DNA from 3 places in the Micromonospora coxensis genome. Region 3 is predicted to be linked to each of the others. Evidence: predicted binding sites of a transcription regulator. Region 3 holds the regulator's gene; each other region holds the start of a gene.

Region 1 (7,746 bases), 590 kb from region 3:
GACGAGCTCGACCCGCTGACCGACGTCGAGCGCCAGGACGTGCTGGAGGATCTGGCCGACCTGGAGATCTACCAGGCCCTGCTGGCGCCGATCGGGGTACGCGGGCTGGTCATCGAGTGCGAGGACTGCCGGGAGCCGCACTACTTCGACTGGGACCTGCTCCGGGGCAACCTGCGCCACCTGCTGGACTCCGGCCGTCCCCGGGTGCACGAGCCGGCCTACGACCCGGATCCGGACCACTACGTCACCTGGGACTACGCGCGCGGTTACGCCGACGGCGTGCACGACACGCTGACCGAGGGGACCGACGAGGACGACGCCAGCGCCGGCTGACCGGTCGGCCGCACCCGCCGGTGACCTCGGACGACCGGTCCGGGCGGCTGCCGGCGGCTCTGGGGCGACCTGCGCCGGCGCGGTGCGGCGGTGACTCTCGGGCGACCTGCGCCGGCATGGTGACTCTGAGGCGGCATGTCCGGGCGTGGGCGACGGCGGCCCTCGGACCACCAGGCAAAGGGGTGGTGCGCCAGCGGCTCTCAGGCGACCAGGCCGGGGTGGTGCGCCGGCGGCTCTCAGGCGACCAGGCCGGGGTGGTGCGCCGACGGCTCTCAGGCGACCAGGCCGGCGCGGAAGCCGGCGGCCACCGCGTGCGCCCGGTCCCGGGCGCCGAGCTTGCGGAACAGCCGCCGGGCGTGCGTCTTGACGGTGTCCTCCGAGACGAACAGCTCGCGCCCGATCTCGGCGTTGCTCTTCCCCTCGGCCATGCCGAGCAGCACCTGGAGTTCGCGCTCGGTCAGCCCGACCGCCCCCCGGCCACCGCGCTGGCCCGACCCGCCACGCTGACCGGCCGGCACCGGGGTCTCCGCCTCGGCGGCCTCCGCCTCCACCTCGTCGTCACCGCGCTGCACCGGCACCACCGTCGGAGTGGCGCCCGGTCCCTCCGCCGGCCCGGACCAGCCCGGACCCGGCTTGTTGGGGGTACGGCCGCCGGTCGGCCGGGGCGGCGCGCCGACCGCGGCGGTGTCCCGCGCCGGGTCGGTCACCCGGCTGCGGGCGGGCCGCCCGGGGCCGGAGAGCAGCAGCAGGGCCTTGGCCACCGCGCTGGTCAGGTCGTGGTCGGCGCCCTGGATCAGTCCCCGGGCACCGGCGCTGATGGTGGCCGCGGCGGCCTCGGACTCCTCCGCGCCGAGCAGCAGCACGTCGGCCTGCGGCGCGCGGGCCAGCACCCGGCGGACGAAGCCGGCGCTGTCGGGCCGGGTGAGCGCGGTGTCGGCGAGCACGACGTCGACCGGGCGCTCGGAGAGCCGCAGCATCACCTCCGGATCGGAGACGGCCGTCCGCACGACCGAGGCCAGGCCGAGTCGAGCGGCCGCCGAGGTCAACTGCTGCGCGGCGAGCGGTGTTCGTACGCAGACGAGAACGGTACGCACTGTGGTCTCCTCTCCGCAGAGAGCAGACCATGACGCGGTCGGCCGGGGAGGAGGTTCCAGGCAATCCTCCGAACTTTTCCGACATCTGGGGCATATGCCGCGACTTGTCCGAGGTTTTCGATCACAGACGTGTGAGTCGAGGAAAGGTCGGGTACCGAGACGCCAGACCGGAAACGGTGCGCCTGCGCGGACCGCCGCCGGACACCGGATGCGAACGAGAACCTCCGCGGTGCCGCGCGGGAGGAGGGGTGCTGATGTCGAACGTACGTAGACTGCCCGGACCCATCGTCGACCTCTGGGACTGGCAGCGTCTCGGTGCCTGCCGAGGCCGCGACAGCGCCCAGTTCTTCCACCCGGACGGCGAGCGCGGCTCCTCGCGCCTGCGCCGCGAGTCCGGCGCCAAGGCCGTCTGCCGCGCGTGCCCGGTCCGGGCCGAGTGCGCCGCCCACGCGCTCTCCGTCCGCGAGCCGTACGGGGTGTGGGGCGGCTTCAGCGAGTCGGAGCGGCTGCGGCTGCTCGCCCTCGGCTGGGAGGACCTGGCCGACCGCCGGCAGAGCCGGGTCGACATCGCCCGGCTGGAGGCCCGCCTCGGCCGCCCGCACAAGTCCGCCGTGCCGGACCAGCGCAAGATCGCCTGACCGACCGACCAGACCCCGTCGACGCCGCGTCCCGCACCCGGGGCGCGGCGTCGACGTGTCGGGCCGCCGCTCGGCTCAGCGGACGGTCACCGTCACCGTGTGCCAGCCGGTCGCGCCGTCCGGCTCGACCGGCTGCTCGCGGCCGGTCTGCGTCGCGCCGGTGGCGTCGGTGGCCCGCACCTGGAGGGTGTGCTCGCCGGGGCTGGCGTCCCAGCGCCAGGACCACTGCACCCAGGTGTCGATCGACACCGTCGGGGCCAGCGTCGCGTCCCGCCACGGCCCGCCGTCGACGCGTACCTCGACCCGGCTGACGCCCCGGTGCTGCGCCCAGGCCACCCCGGCCACCACGACCGGTCCGGCGGTGAGCCGGTTGCGGGGGCGGGGCGTGTCGATCCGCGACTGCGTCTTCACCGGCCCCTGCGCCGACCAGCCCCGGGGCACCCAGTACGCGTCGAAGTCGGCGAAGCTGGTCAGCTCCAGCTCGGTCACCCACTTGCAGGCCGAGACGTAGCCGTACAGGCCCGGCACCACCATCCGGACCGGGAAGCCGTGCTCGACCGGCAGCGGTTCGCCGTTCATCCCCACCGCCAGCAGCGCGTCCCGCCCGTCGCGCAGCACGACGGTCGGGGTGCCGCAGGTCCAGCCGTCCACCGAGCGCCCCACCACCTGGTCCGCGCCCTCCTCCGGCTCCGCCTCGTCGAGCAGCTCCCGGATCGGCACGCCCAGCCACCGGGCGTTGCCGATCAGGTCCCCGCCCACCTCGTTGGAGACGCAGGCCAGGGTGACGTACCGCTCGACCATCGGCCGGGCGAGCAGGTCGGCGAAGCTCAGCTCGATCGGATTGCGTACCCGGCCGTGGATGCGCAGCCGCCAGGTCTGCGGGTCCACCTGCGGAACCACGAGGGCGGTGTCGATCCGGTAGAAGCCGCTGTTCGGAGTGGTGTAGGGAGCGAGCTGCGCCAGCGACAGGTCCGCGCCGGCCGGGACCGCCGGGGCGGCGGAGACGGGAGCGGGCAGGGCGACCGCCTCACGGGCCGCCGACACCCCCCGCCGGCCGGCCAGCCAGTGCCCGCCCAGCCCGACCACCGCAGCCGTGCCGGCCAGCACGCCCACCCCGCGCAGGAACCGCCGCCGCGACTCGGGGTCGGTCTGCTCCAACGGCTCCCACCCGGGCGGCGGTCCGGTCACGCCCGCATCCGGGGCGGCTCCCCCGGCTGAGGACGGACCTGCGGTCGGGCCGGGACCGGGGGCGCCCACGGGCGACGAGGACGAAGCCGCGCCGGGCGCGGACGACGCCGTCAGGGGCTGCGGCGGGGTCCAGGGCCACGGGTCCACCTCCAGCGGCCCGGCCAGGAACGCCCAGAGCACCACCGCGCCCAGCCCGCCGCCGACCAGCGACGGCAACGCGTCGGCGGCGTCCGCGCCGGCCCGGGTCAGGGCGGCGGCCACGCCGAGGGCGGTGAAGGCCGCGATGCCGACCAGCCCGATCCACAGCCGGCGGACGGCGAGCAGGCCGAGCAGCGCGGCGATCGCGGCCAGCAGCAGCGCCGTCCCGACCAGCAGGGCGATCTTGTCGTACGTCCCGAAGACGTCGATGCCGAACTGCTTCACCGGCTCGGGGACGGCGTCCACGACGAGCCCGCCGACGGCGATCAGGGGGGCGGAGCGGGGACCGGTGAGGACCGCCACCGGTTCGGCGGCCCCGATCGCGACGGCGGCGGCGGTGATCCCGGCCAGCGCGGCGAGATCGCGGGGCGTGCTGCTCATCCGATCAGTCTGGTCGACCGACCGGACCCCCCGCCAACTCCGTCAGCGTTCCGTAATCCCCACCCTCCCCTCCCGCACCCGCGCGCTCCCGGCGTTCTGCCGCACTTGCCGCGTTGATCAAGAAGTTTGCGTCCCAGGCAAGCGCTCTCCCCTCCGCAAACTTCTTGATCAACGAGCCGGGCCGGGCCGGGCCGGGCCGGGTGCGGGGGTGGGGGTGGGGGTGGGGGTGGGGGTGGGGGTGGGGGTGGGGGTGGGGGTGGGGGTGGGGGGCGACGTGAAAGGGCGCGCCGTCCCGGGGGACGGCGCGCCCTTCGCGGGAGCTACGGGTCAGAAACCCGGGCCGTGCTGGTGACCGTGGCCGTGGCCGTGGCCACCGGCGGCGGCCGGCTCGGCCTTCTCCGGCTTCTCCACCACGAGGCTCTCGGTGGTGAGCAGCAGGCCGGCGATCGAGGCGGCGTTGGTGACCGCGTTGCGGGTCACCTTGACCGGGTCGATGATGCCGGACTTGACCAGGTCCACGTACTGGCCGGTGGCGGCGTCGAGGCCGTTGCCCCACTCCTTGTCGGCGACCTTGTTGACCACGACGTAACCGTCGTGGCCGGCGTTCTGGGCGATCCAGCGCAGCGGCTCGACCAGCGCCTTGCGCACGATCGAGACGCCGGTCTTCTCGTCACCGGTGAAGCCCAGGTCGTCGGCGAGCACCGGGAGGATCTGGGCCAGGGCGGCGCCGCCGCCGGGGACCGTACCCTCCTCGACCGCGGCCTTGGTCGCGGCGATGGCGTCCTCGATGCGGTGCTTGCGCTCCTTCATCTCGACCTCGGTCGCCGCGCCCACCTTGATGACCGCGATGCCGCCGGAGAGCTTCGCCAGCCGCTCGGCCAGCTTCTCCCGGTCCCACTCGGAGTCCGAGGCCTCGATCTCCTTGCGGATCTGCGCGACCCGGTCGGCGACCTCGGAGGCCTGGCCGCCACCGTCGACGACGGTGGTGTTCTCCTTGTCGACCACGACGCGCCGGGCGGTGCCGAGCACCTCCAGGCCGACCTGGTCGAGCTTGTAGCCCAGCTCCGGAGCGACCAGCTCGGCGCCGGTCAGGATCGCCATGTCCTGCAGCATCGCCTTGCGACGGTCACCGAAGCCGGGGGCCTTCACCGCGCAGACCTTGAGGGTCTTGCGGATCGAGTTGACCACCAGGGTCGACAGCGCCTGGCCGTCGACGTCCTCGGCGATGATCAGCAGCGGCTTGTTGTTCTGGAGGACCTTCTCCAGCAGCGGCAGCAGCTCCTCGATCGCCGAGATCTTCTGCGTGGTGATCAGGATGTACGGGTCCTCCAGGACCGACTCCTGCGACTCCACGTCGGTGACGAAGTTCGGCGAGATGAAGCCCTTGTCGAACTGGAGACCCTCGGTCACGTCCAGCTCGGTGGTGAGGGCGGAGCCCTCCTCGACGGTGATGACACCGTCGCGGCCGACCTTCTCCATCGCCTCGGCGATCAGCTCACCGATGGTGGCGTCCTGCGCGGAGATCGTCGCGACGTGCGCGATCGACTCCTTGTCGGACACCTCGACGGCCCGGTCGAGCAGCGCCTCGGAGACCTTGGCGGCCGCCGCGTCGATGCCCCGCTTGAGACCGGACGGGTTGGCCCCGGCGGTCACGTTGCGCAAACCCTCGCGGACCATGGCCTGGGCCAGCACGGTGGCGGTGGTGGTCCCGTCGCCGGCGACGTCGTTGGTCTTCGTCGCCACCTCCTTGACCAGCTGCGCACCGAGGTTCTCGTACGGGTTGGTGAGCTCGATCTCCTTGGCGATGGTCACGCCGTCGTTGGTGATCGTGGGCGCACCGAATTTCTTGTCCAGGACGACGTTGCGCCCGCGCGGGCCGAGGGTGACCTTGACCGCGTCCGCGAGGGCGTTGACACCGTGCTCCAGCAGGTGCCGGGCGTCGTCCGAGAAGCTCAGGATCTTCGCCATCTGTATCCCTTCGAAGCGACGTTGCCCCGGCCCGGCGAGCCGGACCGGGGCAACGACACTGATCGGTTGCTTACTTCTCGATGACCGCGAGGACGTCGCGGGCGGAGAGCACCAGGTACTCCTCGCCGGCGTACTTGACCTCGGTGCCGCCGTACTTCGAGTAGATGACGGTGTCGCCGACCTGGACGTCAACCGGGATCCGGTTGCCCTTGTCGTCGACGCGGCCCGGGCCGACAGCGAGGACGGTGCCCTCCTGCGGCTTCTCCTTGGCGGTGTCGGGGATCACGATGCCCGACGCCGTGGTGGTCTCAGCCTCGTTCGCCTGGACCAGGATCCGGTCCTCGAGCGGCTTGATCGCAACCTTGGTCGCGGTAGTCACGGGCATACCCTCCTGGGGTACTGGTTTCGTTGCCGGCCGGCGTGCCGACCAGCGTCAATCTGCCACATGCCACCGGGCGGGGCCGTCGTCGCGGGTGCCGGTCCGCCTGGCGTTCAGCCACCGGACCCGAGGGCCCGGAAGCTGGCACCCTCAGGGTGAGAGTGCTAATCGCAGGTTATTCCTCGGCTAGCACTCCGTCAAGGAGAGTGCCAACGCGCCGCCCACCGTGTCGCCCCCACCCACCCGACCGCCCGCCGAAGGGCGGGAGGTGGGGTGGGGGCGGGGAGGCGGGGTGGGGGCGCGAGGATGGGGGGCGTGGATCTGGACCAGTTCGCGGCCCTGCGTACCCCCGAGGGGTCGGCCGCGCTCGCCGCGGCGACCGAGGTGGCCGGCGGCGACCCGCTGGCCGCGGCCGCCGCGCTGCGGGCCGGCGGGGTCCCCGCCGGACTGTCCGCCGCCGCGCTGACCCAGGCCGAGCTGCGTCGTCGCGCGGTCGGCAAGTTCGGCCCGGAGGCCGCCGGGATGTTCCTCACCCGGGCCGGGCTGGAGCAGGCCACCCGGCGGCCGGTGGCCGACCGGCGGGCCGCGCGGTTGCGCGCCGCCGGGGTGGCCACCTTCGCCGACCTCGGTTGCGGTCTCGGGGCCGACGCGCTCGCCGCCGCCCGCGCCGGCATCCGGGTGTACGGCGTGGAGGCCGACCCGGTCACCGCCGCGATGGCCGCCGCGAACGCCGAGGCGGCGGGGCTGGCCGGACTGTTCACCGTGCAGGTCGGCGACGCGACGGCGTTCGACGTGAGCCGGGTCGAGGGGGTCTTCTGCGATCCGGCGCGGCGCAGGGCCGGCACCGGACGGCGGATCTTCGACCCGAACTCCTACTCCCCGCCCTGGGACTTCGTCACCGGGCTCGCCGAGCGGGTGCCCCGCACGGTGGTGAAGGTGGCCCCCGGCATCGACCACGCGTTGATCCCGGCCGGCGCCGAGGCGGAATGGGTCAGTGTGGACGGTGACCTGGTGGAGGCGGCGCTCTGGTGCGGCCGGCTGGCCGAGGTGCCCCGCCGGGCCACCCTGCTGCGCGGCGACGCCGTGCACACCCTCACCGGATCGGGGGCGGCGGAGGCGCCCGTCGGGCCCACCCGCCGTTTCCTGTACGACCCGGACCCGGCCGTGGTCCGCGCGCACCTGGTCGCCGAACTGGCCGGCGCCCTCGACGCCACGCTGGCCGACGCCAGCATCGCCTACCTGTACGCGGACCACCCGACGGCTACCCCGTTCGCCCGCTGCCTGGAGGTCACCGACGTGCTGCCGTTCTCGCTCAAGCGGCTGCGCGCCCTGCTGCGGGACCGCCGGGTGGGCCGGGTGGAGATCCTCAAGCGCGGCTCGGCGCTGGAGCCGGAGAAGTTGCGCCGCGACCTCAGACTGGCCGGCGACAGCGCCGCCAGCCTGGTGCTGACCCGGGTGGCCGGAGCGCCCACGGTGCTGCTCTGCCACCCCGTGCCGACGCCCTGACGGGCCGTCGCCGGCCCGCCGGCCGTGGGACCAGGGCGGTCCGCCGTCCGACAGGGCACGG
Region 2 (7,746 bases), 920 kb from region 3:
CAGTTCATGCTGGCCCCCTTCCCGCCCGGCGGCGACCCGCTCACCGACGGCCGGCCGGCGCGGGCGCCGGACGTGCTGACCAACTCGTGGGGCTGCCCGCCGATCGAGGGCTGCGACGTCGGGGTGCTGCGCCCGGCGACCGCCGCGCTGGCCGCCGCCGGGATCCTGGTGGTCGCCGCCGCCGGCAACACCGGGCCGTACTGCGGCTCGATCGCCGACCCGCCCGCGCCGTACCCGGACGTGCTGACCGTCGGCGCGGTGAACCGGGAGCGGGCGGTCACCGAGTTCTCCAGCCGGGGGCCCGCCCCGGGCGGCGCGGCCAAGCCGGACCTGCTCGCCCCCGGCGCGGAGGTGCTCTCCGCGATGCCCGGCGGCGGGTACGCCACCCTCGACGGCACGTCCATGGCGACCCCGCAGGTGGCGGGCGTGGTGGCGCTGATGTGGTCGGCGAACCCGGCGCTCGTCGGCGACCTGACGCGCACCCGGGACATCCTCCGGGACACGGCGGCGCCGGCCGGGGAGAGCGTCCGCGCCGGCACCACCCGGCCGTCGTGCGCGGGTCGGGACACCACCGGCGCCGGCATCGTCGACGCGTACGCGGCGGTGCGGGCGGCCCGCGCCGGCTGAGCGGGTCTTGCGCCGACCCGTGGTGGTTGATCTAGGGTCGGCGACCATGGAGCTGCGCCTCGCCGAACTGCCCGTCGACCGGGCGCCCGACGCCGTCGCCCTCTGCGGGCGCGCGCTCGACCTGCCCGAGGACGCCGCCGAGGCGGGTCCCCTGGTCGACACCCTGTGGACCCGGGCCGCCGCCGACCGTCCGGTGCTGGCGCTCGGGGCGTACGCGGGTGAGGAACTGGTCGGGGTGCTGATCGGGTCGCTCTCGGCGGCGGACCCCCGACTGGGACACGTGGACCTGCTCGCGGTCGAGCCGGAGCACCGCCGCCGGGGCGTCGGGCGGGCGCTGCTGACCGGGGCGGAGCAGCGGCTCGCCGGGCTCGGCGCGGCCGAGGTGCTGCTGGCCGGGAACCCGCCGTACTACGGCTGGCCGGGCATCGACGTGCGGTACACCCCGGCGGTCTGCCTGGCGATGGCGGCGGGCTACCGGCAGGACCGTACCGCCTGGAACATGACCGCCGACCTGTCGTACGACGGATCGCCGGCGCTGCGCACGACGGCGCCGGCGGAGGCCCGGCTCGCCGACCGGGGAATCGCGGTACGCCGCGCGGAGCCGGCGGACCTGCCGGCGCTGGCCGCGTTCGCCCGGTCCACCTTCGGCGGCACCTGGGACGGCGAGCTGGCCGGCTCGGTCGGCCGCGAGGACGCGGGCTGCCACCTGGCGGAGCGGGACGGACAGGTCCTGGGGTTCGCGGCCTGGGGGTCGTCCCGGCCGAGCTGGTTCGGGCCGATGGGGACCGCGCCCGAGGCGGCGGGGTCGGGCATCGGCGGGGTGCTGCTGCGCCGCTGCCTGGCCGACCAGCGGGCGGCCGGGGTCGACGCGGCGCAGATCGGCTGGGTGGGGCCGGTGCCGTTCTACTCGGGCAGCGCGGGCGCCCGGATCGAGCGGGTCTTCTTCCTGTACCGCCGGACGCTCTGAGCCGGTCAGCCTGGCCCGGCATAACGGATAGATCACCACATAGCGCTGTTCACCCGCGCGGGTGATCGACGCCCCCTACCGTTTCGGTAGAGGAGGCGGCCATGACCACGGACGACGAGCAGACCGACGACGCGGTGCCCGGTGCCTGGGCGCCGATCGGCGACCCGCCCACCCCGGTGCCGTTCGACCGACGGGACTACGGCGACGCCGAGCAGATGGCGGAGATGACCGGCATCGACGAGCCGACGGTCGACGAGCCGGTGACCGTGGTGGACGAGCCGGTCCCCGTCCCCCCGCCGTACGACCGGACGCAGAAGCGGCGCAACCACCGGCCACTGCCCTGACCGCCCACTCGGCGTAGCTGACGCGGAAGGGGCGGACCGCTGACGCGGCCCGCCCCTTCTCGGCGTTGTGGAGCTGGACTCAGAAGTCCATGTCCCCGCCACCCGGACCAGCCGGGGCGGCCGGGGTCTTCTCCGGCTTGTCCGCCACGACGGCCTCGGTGGTGAGGAAGAGCGCCGCGATCGACGAGGCGTTCTGCAGCGCCGAACGGGTCACCTTGGCCGGGTCGATGATGCCCGCGGCCAGCAGGTCGACGTACTCGCCGTTGGCGGCGTTGAGGCCGTGACCCGCCTCGAGGTTGCGGACGTGCTCGACGACCACGCCACCCTCCAGGCCGGCGTTGACGGCGATCTGCCGCAGCGGGGCGTCCAGCGCGATCTTGACGATCTGCGCGCCGGTCGCCTCGTCGCCGGTCAGGTCCAGCTTGTCGAAGGCGGTCTTGCCGGCCTGCACCAGCGCGACGCCACCACCCGGGACGATGCCCTCCTCGACGGCGGCCTTCGCGTTGCGGACGGCGTCCTCGATGCGGTGCTTGCGCTCCTTGAGCTCGACCTCGGTGGCCGCGCCGACCTTGATCACCGCGACACCGCCGGCCAGCTTGGCCAGCCGCTCCTGCAGCTTCTCGCGGTCGTAGTCGGAGTCGCTCTTCTCGATCTCGGCCCGGATCTGGTTGACCCGGCCCTGGATCTGCTCGGCGTCGCCGGCACCGTCGACGATGGTGGTCTCGTCCTTGGTCACCACGACCTTGCGGGCGCGGCCCAGCATGTCGAGGCCGACGGCGTCCAGCTTGAGGCCGACCTCCTCGCTGATGACCTGGCCACCGGTGAGGATGGCGATGTCGGCCAGCATGGCCTTGCGGCGGTCACCGAAGCCCGGCGCCTTGACGGCGACCGACTTGAAGGTGCCCCGGACCTTGTTGACGACCAGGGTGGCCAGGGCCTCGCCCTCGATGTCCTCGGCGATGATCAGCAGCGGCTTGCCCGACTGCATGACCTTCTCCAGGATCGGGAGCAGGTCCTTCACCGACGAGATCTTGCTGTTGACGATCAGGAGGTAGGGGTCGTCGAAGACGGCCTCCATGCGCTCCGGGTCGGTCATGAAGTACGCGGAGATGTAGCCCTTGTCGAAGCGCATACCCTCGGTGAGCTCCAGCTCCAGCCCGAAGGTGTTGCTCTCCTCGACGGTGATGACGCCTTCCTTGCCGACCTTGTCCATCGCCTCGGCGATGATCTCGCCGACGCTGGTGTCGCCGGCCGAGATGGAGGCGGTGGAGGCGATCTGCTCCTTGGTCTCCACGTCCTTGGCGAGCTTGAGCAGCTCCTCCGAGACGCTGGCCACGGCAGCCTCGATGCCCCGCTTCAGGGCCATCGGGTTGGCGCCGGCGGCCACGTTGCGCAGGCCCTCGCGGACCAGGGCCTGGGCCAGGACGGTCGCCGTCGTCGTGCCGTCACCGGCGACGTCGTCGGTCTTCTTCGCGACCTCCTTGACCAGCTCGGCGCCGATCTTCTCGTAGGGGTCCTCGAGCTCGATCTCCTTGGCGATGCTCACACCATCGTTGGTGATGGTGGGGGCACCCCACTTCTTCTCGAGCACGACGTTGCGGCCCTTGGGGCCGAGCGTCACCTTCACGGCGTCGGCGAGCTGGTTCATGCCCCGCTCGAGGCCGCGGCGCGCCTCTTCGTCGAACGCGATCATCTTGGCCATACGGCGTTGTCCTCCTGGACACTCACGGGCCACCCGAGTGTGTGCCCCGGATGGGCCGCCTGGTGTACGCACCTTGGGACGTCGCCACCTGGCGACGACGACGTCCTTCGGCCGGGCCGGATAGCCCGCGACGACCGGCCATGTGCCCCGGCGACGTTGTGGAACGTCTCCGCGACCGTGGCCCCACCGCCCCGACCATTGGCACTCACGGTATGCGAGTGCCAATGACTTGTTTAGCACTCTCCCCTGCCGAGTGCAAGCACACTCCGGTCCGGTCAGCCGAGTTCGGCCGCCAGCCGGGCCGCGTTCACCGGGCCCTCCTGGGCCCGCTGTTCGGCGTACGTGGCGACCAGTCCGACGAGCTGGATCAGCTGGACCGGGAGGGTCAGCACGGACGACACCACGGTCACCGCCACCACCGCCGTCACCGCGGCCGGGCTGCCGAACGGGTCGGCGCCGAACGGGGCCGTCGCGACGGTCTCCAGCACGAAGCCGATCAGGCCACCGGCGAGCAGCGCCAGCGCCACCAGGCCCACCCGGCCGAGGACCAGCCCGAGCCGGTCGTGGAAGAACCGGAACGAGCGACCGATCGGGTTCTGCCGCTCGAAGAGGTAGACCGGGCCGACGAGGGCGAGCGCGAAGGCGAGGTAGACGCCGGGCAGCACGAAGAAGCACACCCCGACCAGCACCAGCAGGGAGACCAGCAACTGCCAGCCCCACAGGCCGGGCGCGCGGCGCAGGCCGTAGCGGACCGCGCCGCCGAGGTCGACCGGCTCACCGGCGGCCTGCCGGGCGACCACCCACGTGCCGCCCGCCCAGCCGACGCACTGCACCAGGCTGAGCAGCAGGCTGACCAGGAACACGACGGAGCCGAACACGGCGAGGTCGGTCAGGAAGCCGTCGGGCAGGGAGCCGTCCGCCGGCAGCTCGTCCCCGGCGCCGGGGCTGAGCGCGAGCGAGACCAGCGAGAGGGCCAGGCCGGGCAGCACCTGGGTGAGGAAGAGCAGCGGCAGCAGCAGACGCCAGCCGCGACGCACCGCTCCGGCACAGCGCGCGAACCAGCCGTTGACGCCGGCGTGCGGCGGGTTGACCAGCGGGTCGTCCGGGTCCCATCCACCTCCGCCCGGCCAACCGTACGGCAGGTGACCGCCGTACGGCGGGTAGCCCGGGGGGAATCCGGCGTACGGGCCGGCGCCGGGCGGGAAGCCGCCGGTGGGCGGGAAGACGTGGCTCGGCGCGGCCGGATCCCACGGGTACACCGGCTGGCCGGGCGCCGTGGCCGCCGGACCTCCCGGCGCGGTGGAGGCGGGCGGGCCGGCGGGCGCGGTGGAGCCGGGCGGGCCGGCGGGCATGGCGGCCGCCGGTCCTCCGAAAACGCCCGGGGCGGGAGCGGTCGGCCCGGCGGCGGCCGGGTCGGGAGCGGTCGGCCCGGCAACGGTCGGGTCGGGGGCGACCGGCGCGGGAGCGGTCGGGTCGGAGGGGCCCGGCGCGGGGGCGGCCGGGGCCGGGGTGCTCGGCCCGGGGGCAGGCTCGTCCGCCTCGGGGCGGGTCGGCCCACCGGGCCCGGCGGCGACCGGCTGGTCCGGCCCGTCGAGGCCCGTTGCGGGGGGCTGGTCCGACGGGGCGGGACCGGTCGACTGCCGGGGCACGGCCGGGTCGGCGGGCTCGGGGTGGCCACCGGGGCCGGACGAACCCACAGAACCGGGTTCGGGAGAACCCGGAGGGGACTGGTCGGACATGAGCCCTCCTCAGCGACGACGGCTGGAACGGCTCATGATCTTCCCTGGCGCCCGCTCGCGCCGCTGCCCCGGGAGGGGACCGACCGGCGAGCGGGGTCGGGCCGGAGTCAGGCGATGACGCGGACCCGCTCGGCCTGCGGCCCCTTCTGACCCTGGGCGATCTCGAACTCCACCCGCTGCCCGTCGTCCAGCGCCTTGTAGCCGTCCATCTCGATGGCGGAGAAGTGGACGAAGACGTCCTGGCCGCCGTCGACGGCGATGAAGCCGTAGCCCTTTTCGGCGTTGAACCACTTCACGGTGCCCTGTGCCACGGTGCACTTCCTCACTCTGCGCGGCGTTCCACAACCCCGGAGGCCGGCGGGCCGGCACCGGACGACCACCGTTCGGCGATCGGCGACGGCCGCTGAATCGGTGACCGAAATCGCACGCTACACGAGGCGTGACGACGGCGCACGACCACAAAACGGGCATATTCCGGCGCGCGACGACCGCCACCCCCATCGGTGACGGTCACTGGGGTATGCAGGTGGCATGACACCTCTGCCGGCGCCGCCGGACGCCCGGACGGCGACCGTGCGGCGGGTCCGCCCCGCCGACGCCGCCCGGATGCGGGCGCTGCGGCTGGAGATGCTCGCGGACTCGCCGCTGGCCTTCCTGGAGACCGTCGCGCAGGCCGCCGCCCGCCCGCACGCCGACTACGCCGCCCGGATCGCGCACGTCTCGCAGGGCTGCCAGACCGCCCAGTTCGTCGCCGACCCCGGGGGCCGGCTGGTCGGGCACGCCGGCGGCACCGTGTCGCCCGACGAGCCCGGCCTGACGGTCGTGTACGCCGTCTACGTCACGCCCGCCTGGCGCGGCCGGGGTCTGCTCGGCGCGCTGATCGACGGGGTGGCCGCCTGGTCGCGCTCGTGCGGCCGGCCGGAGCTGATGCTGGAGGTGGTGGTCGGCAACGACCGCGCCTACCGGGCGTACCAGCGGCTGGGCTTCACCGACACCGGGGTACGGGTGCCGCACCCGACCGTCCCCGCCATGCGCGAACTCCAGATGCGCCGCCCCGCCTGACCTGACCGCACGGCAGCGCCGAGCGCGGGAGGACGCCGCCGCGGACAGCCACCTGAACGGTAGGACTGTCACGCAGGCGGCGCCCCCATGATCCCCAAGGTCCGGGCGGCCAGGAGCCACCCCACGACCGGCCGGACCCGAGGGTTTCCGGGGCAGCCCGCCCCGCGCAGGGATCAAGCCTGACCGCCCGGAGCGGGGTGGGCTGCCCCGGAAACCCCCAGACTCAGACGTGCCGACGCGACTGCACGACCCGGAACCGGTTCGCCACGTACGCGCCGTCGGTCAGCGCGGCGTTGGCGGCCGGGTTGGCGCCGCTGCCGTGGAAGTCCGAGAACGCGGCCGACTGGTTGACGAACACGCCGCTGGTCAGGTTGCAGGACAGGTGCACCCCGACGTCGATCGCGGCGGCCTCGGCGGCGTCCAGCACCGACGGGTCGGTCGAGTAGACGGCGGCGGTCAGCGCGCCCTTCTCCCCCACCGTCGAGCGGAGGATCTCCAGGCTGTGCTCGGTGGAGTCGGTGGCGATGACGAACGAGATGGGCCCGAACCACTCCCTGCCGTAGACCTCGGTGTCCCCGGCGGACAGCTTGACGATGGTCGGCGTACGCACCACCGCGCCGGGCAGCGACGGGTGCGCGACGGTGCGCGACTCCAGCACCGCCTCGCCGACCTTGGTGACCTCGTCGAGGCGCTCCAGCACCCCGTCGTTGACGATCGCGCCGGTCAGTTCGACACCCCGGGCCGGGTCGGCGGTGAGCTTGCCGACCGCGGCGGCGATGCCGGCGGCCACCTCGTCGAAGCTCTTGTGCCCCTGGTCGGTCTCGATGCCGCCGGCCGGGATGAGGATGTTCTGCGAGGTGGTGCACATCTGGCCGCTGTAGAGGGTGAGCGTGAAGCCCAGGTTGCGGCACATGCCGGCGAAGTCGTCGGTGGAGTCGACGACGACCGCGTTGAGGCCGGCCTTCTCGGTGTAGACGGCCGCCTGCCGGGCGTTCGCCTCCAGCCAGTCGCCGTACTCGGTGGAGCCGGTGAAGTCGACGATCTTGACGGCCGGGTGCAGGGCCAGCGTGGAGGCGAGCTTCTCGCCCGGGGCCTCGGGGGCGAGCAGCACCAGGTTCGGGTCGAAGCCGGCCTCGGCGAGCACCTCGCGGGCGTACTTCACGGTGATGGCCAGCGGCAGCACCGCGCGCGGGTGCGGCTTGACCACGACCGGGTTGCCGGTGGCCAGCGAGGCGAAGAGGCCCGGGTACGAGTTCCAGGTCGGGAAGGTGTTGCAGCCGATCACCAGGGCCACCCCCCGGGGCA
Region 3 (7,746 bases):
CATCCCCAGGTTCGAGTAGTGGTAGCGCCGCCCGGTGGGCAGCACCCGCTCCGCCCGGGCCAGATCGGCGACCAGCTCGTCGACGTCCGGGGCGCGCAGGGTGTCCCAGACGTCCCCGTACGGCTCGCGTTGCAGGCCGGCGGTGTGCGACAGCAGCCGCCGCACGGTCAGGTCGCCGTGCGCGGGCAGGTCGAGGTGCCGGCCGATCGGGTCGTCGAGGTCGAGCAGCCCGTCGTCGCGGCACTGCATCACCAGCACCGAGGTGAAGGTCTTGGTGACCGAGCCGATCCGGAACCGGGTCTGCGGGCCGAGCACGGTGTCGTTGCCGGTCTGCCCCACCTCGCACGTCCAGAGCGGGCGGTCCGCCCGGTGCAGGGCCGCGGCGACGGCGGGCACCCTCGCCTGCGCCTGGACCCGGCGGACCAGCCGCTCCAGCCGGTCCTGCGCACCGCTCACCCGAGGCCCCGGGCGAGCATCGGGCCCAGCGGCGCGCCGCCCAGCAGATGCGCGTGCACGTGGAACACCTCCTGACCGCCGAACGCGCCGGTGTTGAACATCAGCCGGAAGCCGTCGCCGAGCAGCCCCTCGTCCTCGGCCACCGCGGCGGCCGTGGCCAGCAGCTCACCGGCGAGCGCCGGGTCGCCCTGCCCCAGGGTGGCCACGTCGGCGTAGTGCTCCTTCGGGACGACCAGCACGTGCACCGGGGCCTTCGGGTCGATGTCGCGGAAGGCGAGGGTGGTGGCGGTCTCCCGGACGATGGTGGCCGGGATCTCCCCGGCGACGATGCGGCAGAACAGGCAGTCGGATCCCATCGGGGCATGGTAAGTCGTCGCCACCGCGCTCAGGCATGATGTGCCGCGTGACTTCACGGGCGGTACTGGTGACGGGAGCCTCGCGCGGCATCGGGCGCGCGGTGGCACGGGCGTTCGCGGCCGGCGGTGACCGGGTGGCGATCCACCACCGGGACTCCACCGAGGCCGCCGAGGAGGTCCGCGCCGGGCTGCCCGGCGACGGGCACGTGGTGGTCCGCGCCGACCTGACCGACCCCGACGCGGTACGGGCGATGGTCGACGAGGCGGCCGCGCGGCTCGGTGGGCTGGACGTGCTGGTCAACAACGCCGGCGTGTACGGCGAGCGGGACGCCCCGCACCCGGTCTTCGGCACCTCCTACGAGCAGTGGCAGCGGCGCTGGCGGCAGGTGCTGGAGACGAACCTGACCGGGGCCGGCAACGTCACCTGGTGCGCCGCCCAGCACATGCGCGGACGCGGCGGCCGGATCGTCAACGTCTCGTCGCGGGGCGCGTTCCGGGGCGAGCCCGAGCAGCCCGCGTACGGCGCCAGCAAGGCCGGGCTGAACGCCCTCGGCCAGTCCCTCGCCGTCGCCCTGGCCCCGTACGGCATCGCGGTGGCCACCGTCGCGCCCGGCTTCGTCGAGACCGACATGACCACCGGACACCTGGCCGGGGAGCAGGGCGAGGCGATCCGGGCGCAGAGCCCGTTCGGCCGGGTGGCCCGCCCCGAGGAGATCGCCGCCGCCGTGCACTGGCTCGCCGCCCCCGGATCCGAATGGGCCTCCGGCGCCATCCTCGACCTCAACGGCGCCTCCTACCTGCGCAGCTGAGCGGCCTACCAGCGGGCGAGGCGGGTGGCCAGGACGGCGAGGGCCGCCACGCCGGCCGTGGACGTGCGCAGCACCGACGGGCCGAGGCGGACGGGACGGGCGCCGGCCTGGGTGAAGGCGTCCAGCTCGACCGGGGCGATGCCGCCCTCCGGGCCCACCACCAGCACGATCTCGCCGGTGGCGGGCAGCTGCACGGTGGTCAGCCGCTCGTCGGCCTCCTCGTGCAGCACGAACGCCGCGCCCGCGCCGGCGATGCGCCGGGCCACCCGGGCCGTCGGCTCGTCCGGCGCGCCGGCCACCACCGGCAGCCACGGGCGGCGGGCCTGCTTGGCGGCCTCCCGGGCGGTCGCCACCCACTTGTCCCGGGCCCGTAAGCCCCGCTCGCCGCGCCACTGGGTCACCGAGCGGGACGCCGCCCACGGCACGATCTCGTCGACCCCGACCTCGGTCATCGCCTGCACGGCCAGCTCGCCCCGGTCACCCTTGGCGATGCCCTGCACCACCACCAGCCGGGGGACGTCCGCGTCGACGTACCCCCGGGAGGTGACGGTGAGGTCGAGGGTGCCCCGGCCGACGGCGCGGACCACCGCGGTGGCCGTGCCGCCCCGGCCGTCGGCCAGCAGCAGCTCCTCGCCGACGCGCAGCCGCTGCACGGTGGCCGCGTGGTGCCCCTCCGGCCCGTCCAGGGTCGTCGAGTCGCCGGTGGGCAGCGCCTCGACCAGGAACAGCGGCGCGGACACCTCAGGCGTGCCCGTTGAAGGCGTCGCGCATCCGGGAGAAGAAGCCGCCCTGCTTGGTCAGCTCGGCGACCTCCTCGCCCCGGGTCTTGGCGAAGTCGCGCAGCATCCGTTCCTGGTCGGCGTCGAGCTTGGTCGGGGTCCGCACGTCGAGGTGGACGTAGAGGTCGCCCCGGCCGGTGCCGCGCAGGTGCGGCACGCCCCGGGCGCGCAGCCGCAGCGTGCTGCCGGGCTGGGTGCCGGCCTTGACGTCGACCGTCTCCTCGCTGTCGAGGGTCTTGATGGTCAGCCGGGTGCCGAGCGCGGCGGCGGTCATCGGCACGGTGACCCGGCAGTGCAGGTCGTCGCCCTTGCGGGAGTACACGTCGTGCGGCCGCTCGTGGATCTCCACGTAGAGGTCGCCGGCCGTGCCGCCGCCCGGGCCGACCTCACCCTGCTGGGCCAGCCGGATCCGCATCCCGTCCTCGACCCCGGCGGGGATCTTGACGGTCAGCGAGCGGCGGGTCCGCACCCGGCCGTCCCCGGCGCAGGTCGGGCAGGGGTGCGGGATGGTGGTGCCGTAGCCCTGGCAGACCGTGCACGGCCGGGCGGAGACCACCTGGCCGAGGAAGGTCCGCTGCACCGACTGCACCTCGCCCCGGCCGGCGCACGCCTCGCAGGTGGCCAGGTGGGTGCCGGCCGCGGTGCCCGCTCCGGAGCAGGTGGTGCAGAGCACGGCGGTGTCGACGGTGATCGGCGCCTCGACGCCGAACGCGGTCTCGTGCAGGTCCAGCTCCAGGCGCAGGATCGCGTCGGCCCCCGGCCGGGTACGCGGACGCGGCCCCCGGCCGGCGCCACCGGCGCCGCCGAAGAAGGCGTCCATGATGTCCTGGAACCCGACGAACGGGCCCGCCCCACCCGGGCCGCCCGGGCCCCCGCCACCGCCGCCCGGCGCCAGCGGGTCACCGCCCAGATCGACGATCTGCCGTTTCCGGTCGTCCGAGAGGACCTCGTACGCGGCGTTGATGTCCTTGAACTTCTCCTGTGCCTCCGGGTCCGGATTGACGTCCGGGTGGAACTGCCGCGCCAGCTTGCGGTAGGCGCGCTTGATCTCGTCGTCGGAGGCCTCCCGGCTCACGCCGAGAATGCCGTAGTAGTCCCTGGCCACTGCGTTCGGTGTCCTCATGTTTCGTCTCGCGTTGCGCCGGTCGTCGGCCGGAGCCGGCCACCGGCCCCTGCCCTGGGTCAGTTCTGGGCCAGCAGCTCGCCCACGTAGCGTGCCACGGCCCTCACCGTGGCGATGGTGCCGGGGTAGTCCATCCGGGTCGGGCCGAGCACCCCGAGGCCACCGACGATGGTCGCGCCCGGGCCGTACCCGGTGCTGACCACGGAGGCGGCGCGCAGGTTGTCGACCTCGTTCTCGTCGCCGATGAGCACCCGGGTGGTGCTCGGCTCGGCCTCGCCGATCAGCTTGAGGAGCACGACCTCCTCCTCCAGCGCCTCCAGGATGGGCCGCAGCGAGCCCTGGAAGTCGAGCAGGCCGCCCCGGGTCAGGTTGGCGGTGCCGGCCAGCGCGATGCGCTCCTCGTGCCGCTCGACCAGCGTCTCCAGCAGCACGGTGGAGAGCGTGGTCATGGCCGGGCGCAACTGCGGGGACGACTCCTCCACCAGCGCCTGCACCAGCGGCGGGGTCTCCGACAGCCGGCTGCCGACCAGCTTCTCGTTGACCAGCCGGCGCAGGTCGGTGACGTCGTCGGCCGGGATCGGCGCGGGCAGCTCGACCAGCCGCTGCTCGACCCGGCCGGTGTCGGCGATCATGACGAGCATCAGCCGGGTGGTGGAGATCGGCACCAGCTCCAGGTGACGCACCGAGGAGCGGGCCAGCGACGGGTACTGCACCACGGCGACCTGCCGGGTGAGCTGGGCCAGCAGCCGGACGGTGCGGTGCACCACGTCGTCCAGGTCGACCGCGCCGACCAGGAAGCGCTCGATCGCCCGGCGCTCGGCCGGACTGAGCGGCTTGACCCGGGAGAGCCGGTCGACGAAGAGGCGGTAGCCCCGGTCGGTGGGCACCCGGCCGGCGCTGGTGTGCGGCTGCCGGATGTAGCCCTCCTCCTCCAGCACCGCCATGTCGTTGCGGACGGTGGCCGGCGAGACGCCGAGCTGGTGCCGCTCGACCAGAGCCTTGCTGCCGACCGGCTCCTGCGTGGCGACGTAGTCCTCGACGATCGCACGCAGCACGGCGAGCTTGCGGTCGTCGAGACCCATCTCCCCACCTCCTCCACGCGCGTCGGCCCGGAGCGGTCGGGCGCCCGGCTGACGTCACCGGACCGCGCGGACGGCCAACGCTCTGGCACTCGACTGTACCGAGTGCCAGTCTACGTCGGCGTCCCCGCCGACGCGATGATCAGCGACGCACCACCGGTGCGGCCCACCGACCGGACCGCCACGGTAGAGCCGATCAGCCGGACATGCTCGGGCGGTGTCGCTCTGGTGCGCCGTTGCGGAGAGCACCTACCGTGACGTGCATGACTGAACCACCTCGCCCTCCCGGCGCGGGCGGGCCGGACGAACCGACCGCCCCCTTCGGCTCCTCCCCCGAGCCGCCCACCGCACCACTGTCCGGGGCACCGGGCGCGGGCGGGTATCCCCCGCCCGGTGGCTATCCGCCCCCCACCGGTGACCAGCCGCCGACGGGCGGCTACCCCCCGCCGGGCGGCTACCCGCCGCCCGGGGGCTACGACCCGAAGGGGGCCGGTTACCCGACCGGCGGCGCGTACGGCGCTCCGGGCAGCGGGTACGCCACCAGCGACGACAAGACCTGGGCGCTCGTCGCGCACTTCGGCGGGCCGGCCGGCGTGGTGATCGGCGGCAGCCTGCTCGGCTGGGTGGCGCCACTGATCGCGCTCTCCGCCAAGGGCCAGCAGTCGCCCACGGTGCGGGCGCACGCGGTCCCCGCGCTGAACTTCCAGATCACCTGGGCGATCGCCAACGTGGTCGGCTTCATCCTCGCCCTGGTCACCTGCGGGCTCCTCTTCTTCGTCCCGCTGATCACCGCGCTGGTGCCGATCATCTTCGGCATCATCGGCGGCGTGAAGGCCACCGAGGGGGTCGTCTACCGCTACCCGATGTCCGGCAACTTCGTGAAGTGAGCACCGGCCGGCCGGCTCCCCCGGCCGGCCGGGCCCCGGCGGCCGGCTCCGACCCGCTGACCGCCGGGCAGTCCCGTCAGGGCAGCAGGTCGCGCACGACCGCGTCGGCGAGCAGCCGGCCGCGCAGGGTCAGCACGGCCCGCCCCGCCGCGTACCCGCCCGGGTCGAGCAGGCCGTCGGCGAGCGCCCGGTCGGCCCCTGCCCGGCCGGCCGCCGCCAGGGCGTCCAGCGGCAGCCCGGAGGCGAGCCGCAGTCGCAGCATCACGTCCTCCATGTGCGCCTCGTCGGCGGTCAGCACCTCCCGGGCCAGTCCGGGCGACTCCCCCGCGGCGAGGCGCTCGGCGTACGCGGTCGGGTGCTTGACGTTCCACCAGCGCACCCCGCCGACGTGGCTGTGCGCCCCCGGCCCGAGGCCCCACCAGTCCGCGCCGGTCCAGTAGAGCAGGTTGTGCCGGCACCGGGCCGCCTCGGAGCGGGCCCAGTTCGACACCTCGTACCAGGAGAAACCGGCCGCGCCGAGGGCCGCCTCGGCGGCCAGGTAGCGGTCCGCCGCCACGTCGTCGGACGGGTACGGCAGCTCGCCCCGGCGCATGCGGGCGGCGAGCCGGGTGCCGTCCTCCACGATCAGGGCGTACGCGCTGACGTGGTCCACCCCGGCGGCGACCACCTGGTCGAGCGAGGCGGCGAAGTCCGCCGCGCTCTCCCCCGGCGTGCCGTAGATCAGGTCCAGGTTGACGTGGTCGAACCCGGCGTCGCGGGCCTCCCGCGCGGCGGCCACCGCCCGGCCGGCGCTGTGCCGGCGGTCGAGGATCGCCAGCACCCCGGGCGCGGCGGACTGCATGCCCAGCGAGATGCGGGTGTACCCGGCCGCGCGCAGGGTCCGCAGCGACTGCGGGGTCACCGACTCCGGGTTGGCCTCGGTGGTCACCTCGACGTCGGCGGCCAGCCCCCAGGTGCGGTCGACGGCGTCGAGGATCCGGGCCAGGTCGTCCGCGGGCAGCAGGGTCGGGGTGCCGCCGCCGACGAAGACGGTGTCCACCCGGGGCGGCGGGGTGTCGCCGAGCACCCGGGCGGCGAGCGCCAACTCGGCGAGCACGGTGTCCGCGTACGACTCGCGGTCCGCGCCGCCGCCCAGCTCGGCGGCGGTGTACGTGTTGAAGTCGCAGTAGCCGCAGCGGCTGGCGCAGAACGGGACGTGCACGTACACGCCGAAGCCGCGCGCGCCGACCGCGCGCAGGGCGGTGGCGGGCAGCGCACCGTCGGCGGGGACGGTCTCGCCATCTGGAAGGACGCCGGGCATGGCCACTAGTGTGCCCGGCATGACCTCTCCCGACCGCCTCGTGCGGGTCGCCACGGCCCGTGGGGTGACCACGCTCACCCTGGACAGCCCGCACAACCGCAACGCGCTCTCCACCCCGCTGATGACCGAGCTGCTGGACGGGATCGCCGCGGCCGTCGCCGACGAGGCGGTCCGGGTGATCGTGCTCGACCACACCGGCCCGGTCTTCTGCTCCGGCGCGGACCTCAAGGAGACGGCGGCCGCGTACGCCAGCGGCACGGTGCCCGCCGGCATGCTCGGCGACGTGCTGGTGGCGGTCCGGGAGTGCCCGAAGCCGGTGCTGGCGAGGGTGGCCGGTCCGGCGCGGGCCGGCGGGCTGGGCCTGATCGCGGCGGCCGACCTGGCGGTCTGCGCCGAGGAGGCGACGTTCGCCTTCACCGAGGTGCGGATCGGGGTGGTCCCGGCGGTCATCTCCGCCACCGTGCTGCCCCGGCTGCACCCGCGCGCGGCGGCGGAGCTGTACCTGACCGGGGACACCTTCGACGGCCGGCGGGCCGCCGAGGTGGGTCTGGTGACCGCCGCGGTGCCGGCCGTCGAGCTGGACGAGGCGGTCGGGCGGTACTGCGCCTCGCTGGTGCGGGGCGCGCCGAAGGCCCTCGCCGGGACGAAGGACCTGCTGCGCCGCCCGGCCGCCACCGACCTGCGGGCCGAGATCGCCGAACTGTCCGCGATCTCCACCGGCTACTTCCTCTCCGACGAGGGCCGCGAGGGCGTCCTGGCCTTCCGGGAGAAGAGGAACGCGGCCTGGGTGCCGGTGGACTGATCCCGTTTCGTTCCTTTGCTCCCGGGAACGTGAACCGGTCGGCCGACCCCGTTCGACTTTTCGGGACGTACGCTTGGGAACCGTGAAACAGGAGGTGCGGGTGCGAAATCGGGCAATCGTGGCAGCCGGTGTCGTGGTCGCGGTGGTCGCCCTGC

What was found. The regulator HrcA, encoded in region 3, represses chaperone genes, less so after heat shock. The targets are predictions, from matches to a motif close to GGTTNGCACNCTCNNNNNGAGNGTGCNAACC.
Region 1: a site for HrcA is predicted at 6,319-6,349, ahead of groES (co-chaperone GroES). Genes of this name have one in related genera too.
Region 2: a site for HrcA is predicted at 3,837-3,867, ahead of groL (chaperonin GroEL). Genes of this name have one in related genera too.

The regions. Positions count from the first base shown of each region.
Region 1 covers NZ_LT607753.1:2,695,556-2,703,301, forward strand. The annotation lists gene GA0070614_RS12045 (DUF5319 domain-containing protein) at 1-333, shown strand, start outside; gene GA0070614_RS12050 (helix-turn-helix transcriptional regulator) at 606-1,427, opposite strand; gene GA0070614_RS12055 (WhiB family transcriptional regulator) at 1,682-2,065, shown strand; gene GA0070614_RS12060 (molybdopterin-dependent oxidoreductase) at 2,141-3,832, opposite strand; gene groL (chaperonin GroEL) at 4,160-5,800, opposite strand; gene groES (co-chaperone GroES) at 5,871-6,185, opposite strand; gene GA0070614_RS12080 (THUMP-like domain-containing protein) at 6,495-7,685, shown strand.
Region 2 covers NZ_LT607753.1:3,030,377-3,038,122, forward strand. The annotation lists gene GA0070614_RS13665 (S8 family serine peptidase) at 1-627, shown strand, start outside; gene GA0070614_RS13670 (GNAT family N-acetyltransferase) at 674-1,594, shown strand; gene GA0070614_RS13675 (hypothetical protein) at 1,696-1,938, shown strand; gene groL (chaperonin GroEL) at 2,018-3,640, opposite strand; gene GA0070614_RS13685 (hypothetical protein) at 3,916-4,992, opposite strand; gene GA0070614_RS13690 (cold-shock protein) at 5,487-5,690, opposite strand; gene GA0070614_RS13695 (GNAT family N-acetyltransferase) at 5,911-6,441, shown strand; gene paaN (phenylacetic acid degradation protein PaaN) at 6,665-7,746, opposite strand, start outside.
Region 3 covers NZ_LT607753.1:2,107,656-2,115,401, forward strand. The annotation lists gene GA0070614_RS09335 (serine hydrolase domain-containing protein) at 1-456, opposite strand, end outside; gene GA0070614_RS09340 (histidine triad nucleotide-binding protein) at 453-812, opposite strand; gene GA0070614_RS09345 (SDR family NAD(P)-dependent oxidoreductase) at 860-1,621, shown strand; gene GA0070614_RS09350 (16S rRNA (uracil(1498)-N(3))-methyltransferase) at 1,627-2,361, opposite strand; gene dnaJ (molecular chaperone DnaJ) at 2,363-3,505, opposite strand; gene hrcA (heat-inducible transcriptional repressor HrcA) at 3,583-4,605, opposite strand; gene GA0070614_RS09365 (DUF4870 domain-containing protein) at 4,866-5,489, shown strand; gene hemW (radical SAM family heme chaperone HemW) at 5,566-6,789, opposite strand; gene GA0070614_RS09375 (enoyl-CoA hydratase-related protein) at 6,809-7,591, shown strand; gene GA0070614_RS09380 (hypothetical protein) at 7,686-7,746, shown strand, end outside.